DNA from 2 places in the Alteribacillus sp. HJP-4 genome. Region 2 is predicted to be linked to the other one. Evidence: a T-box and tRNA genes for the amino acid it is inferred to sense, from the RefSeq annotation. Region 2 holds a T-box; the other holds one or more tRNA genes.
What was found. The T-box of region 2 lies ahead of tyrS (tyrosine--tRNA ligase). A T-box ahead of a tRNA ligase gene usually reads a tRNA of that ligase, here a tRNA-Tyr.

Region 1 (2,193 bases), on a different contig from region 2:
GCTGCATGGAATAAACCTCTCTTTTCTGAAGAAGTCGTCCGTCTGAGTAAAGAACTTGATTCTTTATTAAATAGATATGATGGCAAGAAAGCTGTCTCTTCCGACCATTGAATCGGGAGAGACTTTTTTTGTTTTTAAGGGCCGCTTGATTCTCATTTTAATATGGAGATGCGAATAGGCGTAATGGCGGGCTGCACAATAAAAAAACCCGGCGACTGAGCCGGGTGATCGTCTCTATATTTGGTGGAGCCTAGCGGGATCGAACCGCTGACCTCCTGCGTGCAAGGCAGGCGCTCTCCCAGCTGAGCTAAGGCCCCTTACTAGGTTATGTAATGGAGCGGGTGATGGGAATCGAACCCACGACATCAGCTTGGAAGGCTGAGGTTTTACCACTAAACTACACCCGCAGGAATTTCTGGAGCGGAAGACGGGATTCGAACCCGCGACCCCCACCTTGGCAAGGTGATGTTCTACCACTGAACTACTTCCGCGTTGTTTTAGGTAAAAATGGTGAGCCATGGAGGATTCGAACCTCCGACCCTCTGATTAAAAGTCAGATGCTCTACCAACTGAGCTAATGGCTCGCTTTAAGTAATTGCTTTTTTTGCGTGTGGCACACGTTATAAATAACCGTCAATTCTTGTGCTCGTCGCGTACTGCTATGCAGTACTTGCTCCTCGCAAACCTACTAAGAAGCTTATACAAGAGGTTTACGGTTCGCTAATGGCTCATTATATGAGTTATGCTTTTATGCAGTAACTACTTGTTATTAACATCCGTTAATGATTGTGCTCGTCGCGTACTGCTATGCAGTACTTGCTCCTCGCAAACCTACAACGATGTTTATTCAGGAGGTTTACGGTTCGCTAATGGCTCGTTGGTGCAAAGACAAATAGATTGCTTTTAACGTGCACCACTTGATTGTCCCATAGTTTGCTGCTGTTTGCCATAAACAGTGTTCCCTATCAAACAGGTTTTAAAACAATGGTGGAGGGGGACGGACTCGAACCGCCGAACCCAAAGGGAGCAGATTTACAGTCTGCCGCGTTTGGCCAACTTCGCTACCCCTCCTTAATGGAGATACTTTTCTATTTAAACAAACGAAAAAACGTTTGTCAACGTTTCTTGAATAGTAGATATAGAAAATGGTGACCCGTACGGGATTCGAACCCGTGTTACCGCCGTGAAAGGGCGGTGTCTTAACCACTTGACCAACGGGCCACAGAGGCAGCAAGAACGGTTATGCTCTTGCTGACATATGACATTATATAATAGAGTTCACAGGTTGGCAATAGATTTTAAGAATTTTAAGGAGCACTTTTGGAGTTATTTTTCTACCAGTGCCATTTGCAGATTTTAATGGACATATTCACTTGGATCTGTCCTGAGACGCCGTGCCATTCTGATCGGCGAATTTAAACAAACGTTTGATGGAGATGATCACTTCTACCACATAAGTATGCACCACATATGATTGATTTGAGCAGCAACTGGAGGCAAGTCTGACAATCTCGTCACTTTGCCGGATCTCCCGTCCACTCAGAAGCCAACCAAAAAGCCTGCCGTGATCAGTATCACAACAGGCTGAGCATGTAATTAATTATTCGTTTTCGTGCCTTTGGCGCCTTCTGCATTCTGCATATTAAAGAGGTTCGAATCAATGGAGAAGATCAGCTTCTCCCGCTCGCGCTTCCGCTTTAACGACAGCTGGATGAGCTGGTGCAGCAGCTGGGAATATTTTTTCCCGGCCGGCTCCCACAGGTAGAAGGAAAGAGAGCCTGGAATCGTGTTGATTTCATTGACGAAGACCTTGTCTGCCGTCTGGTCAATCAAGAAGTCAATGCGCGATACACCGCTGCAGCCGAGGATCTGAAACGTATCCTTGGCGAGTTCTTCGACTTCTGTCTTTCGTTCTTCGGTAACCGGCGCCGGAATGATGCGGTCGGTGCTTTCCATACCTTTGGAGCCTTCGCCGCCTTTGCCGCTGCCCCCCTGATATTTATCCTGATAGCTTAAAATATCTTCGGTTTTCAGCACTTCTTCAATGACGGAAGCTTCGACTTCTTCGTAATCACCGACGACGGAGCAGTTTACTTCTTTCATATCAGAAACCATCGGCTCCACCAGTATTTTCCCTGCAAATTCCATCGCTTCTTCCACCGCGCCTTCGAGCTCTTCCCGGTTGGCCGCTTT
Region 2 (2,193 bases):
CGGGCCTGACGTTTCGAGGAAGAAATTCCTGCTTCTACCAAAAGCTCAATCAGACCTTTTTCCTGCTCGGCAACTGTATGAGCGGGTACATCCTTAAAGCCCTGCTTTACCTCTGCGGCTGTTAATTCCTTGAGATTTCCTCCGCCAAACAATGCCTGCGAGATGTTCTGCGCCTGGGCCAGGGCTTCTTTTCCATGCACGAAGGTCGTAACCTCCTCTGCTAGCCTGCGCTGAGCGCCCCGCTCTTCCGGCCGTTTTTCTACCTCTTCCTCGAGCTGTGCCAGCTCCGCTTCATCTAGAAACGTAAAGAACTTGAGAAATTTTACGACATCACGGTCATCCGTGTTGATGAGAAATTGGTAAAACTCGTAAGGACTCGTTTTTTCTGAATCAAGCCAGATGGCTCCCCCTTCCGATTTGCCAAATTTTGAGCCGTCTGCTTTTGTGACAAGCGGAATGGTAAATCCATAGGCACCAGGATGCTTTTCCTCACTGCCTTCCAGCTTTCGGATAAGTTCAAGTCCTGCTGTAATATTTCCCCACTGATCACTCCCGCCGATCTGCAGCCGGCAGTTCTTTTCATTGTATAAATGATGAAAATCAAGGGACTGCAAAATCTGATAGCTGAATTCCGTAAAGGAAATACCTGATGTAATCCGGGACTCTACGGACTCCTTTGCGAGCATGTAGTTCAAACCGAAGTGCTTGCCGGTGTCTCTCAAGAACTGGACAACGCTCATAGAACCGATCCAGTCATAATTGTTTACAATTTCCGCTTTGCCACCGCCTTCAAAATCAAGATAATGGGAAAGCTGTTCTTTAATACGGTCGCTGTACATTCGGACGACCTCTTCTTCATTCAAAGTGCGCTCTGCTTTTTTTCCACTTGGGTCTCCGATCAGCCCGGTCGCTCCTCCCACCAGTGCCAGCGGCTTGTGGCCGGCAAGCTGAAAACGTCGCATCGTGATAATCGTAAGCAGATGACCAATATGAAGACTGTCGCCGGTGGGATCAAATCCACAGTAGAGCGTCACAGACTCCTTATCAAGTAATTGCTGAAGTCCTGCCTGATCCGTAACCTGATTAATCAGTCCTCGGAATTCGAGATCCTCTAACACATTCATTGCACTCTCTCCTTTTTACATAATTAAAACCTTTTTGATGAATATAAAAAAAGCCCCTTCTGCTTTATCACAGAAGGGACGATATTTACCGCGGTACCACCCTGCATTGAACATGAGAATTTCATGCTCCACTTAAACTCTTAACGGGAGGCCCCGTTCTTCTTTTCTACCAAGTTGATGTCAAGAAGAAAGCTCCAGACGCGTACTTCGTTTCTTCCTGTGTACCGGCTCGCAGCGGCCGCCGGTTCTCTGGTTCAGGGAAGAAGAAACTACTTCAAGTCCTTCACAGCCATGTTTATTCGATTGAAATGACTATTCTTCTTTTATCATACTTTTTTTACTGCTGTCAACGAACATTCGAAATATGCTATAATGTCGGTGACGTTTAGGAGGAATTATTGTGAATCGATTTTTTGAAAAACTTAATCATAAATATGATGCTTTCCGAAACAAGCCTGTCGTGCAGGGCATCAACGTTACCTCACAGGTGATGTGGAACATCTTATTGATTTTTATCGTCCTTATTCTTATGTTTATCCTTTTCGCCGGGTCTGTCGGAGCAGGCTTCTTTATGTCGCTTACTGAAGATCAAGAAAGGCTCAGTAAAGAGGAACTCGAGCAGAATATTTATGACTATGAAGAAGTCAGTGATATTTATTTTGCAGAAGAAAAACACCTCGGTAAGATACCAGCTGACCTCGAACGAAAGGAACGTTCCCTTGATGAAATCTCCGATCACCTCATCAATGCTGTTATTTCCACAGAAGATGAATATTTCTACGATCACAATGGTGTCGTCCCTAAAGCATTAATGCGCGCTACATACCAGGAGCTGGCCGCTTCCTCCAACCAGACGGGCGGCAGCACGCTCACGCAGCAGGTCGTCAAAAATCAAATTTTGACTAATGAAGTTTCCTTTGAAAGAAAAGCAAAGGAAATAACGCTTGCACTCCGTATGGAGAATTACTTTGAAAAAGAAGAGATCTTAGAAGCATACCTCAATATCGTTCCTTTCGGAAGAAATGCAAACGGCCGTAACATAGCCGGAGCTCAGTCCGCTGCGGAGGGA

Region 1: it has a tRNA-Tyr gene. The T-box ahead of tyrS (tyrosine--tRNA ligase) is inferred to sense a tRNA for this amino acid. The anticodon was not compared.

The regions. Positions count from the first base shown of each region.
Region 1 covers NZ_JBHIKY010000001.1:269,237-271,429, forward strand. The annotation lists gene ACE4RR_RS01225 (aspartyl-phosphate phosphatase Spo0E family protein) at 1-111, shown strand, start outside; tRNA gene ACE4RR_RS01230 (tRNA-Ala) at 242-317, opposite strand; tRNA gene ACE4RR_RS01235 (tRNA-Gly) at 334-407, opposite strand; tRNA gene ACE4RR_RS01240 (tRNA-Gly) at 417-491, opposite strand; tRNA gene ACE4RR_RS01245 (tRNA-Lys) at 509-584, opposite strand; tRNA gene ACE4RR_RS01250 (tRNA-Tyr) at 986-1,071, opposite strand; tRNA gene ACE4RR_RS01255 (tRNA-Glu) at 1,147-1,221, opposite strand; gene ACE4RR_RS01260 (D-alanine--D-alanine ligase family protein) at 1,597-2,193, opposite strand, start outside.
Region 2 covers NZ_JBHIKY010000029.1:6,363-8,555, forward strand. The annotation lists gene tyrS (tyrosine--tRNA ligase) at 1-1,124, opposite strand, end outside; T-box leader at 1,196-1,420, opposite strand; gene ACE4RR_RS18705 (transglycosylase domain-containing protein) at 1,525-2,193, shown strand, end outside.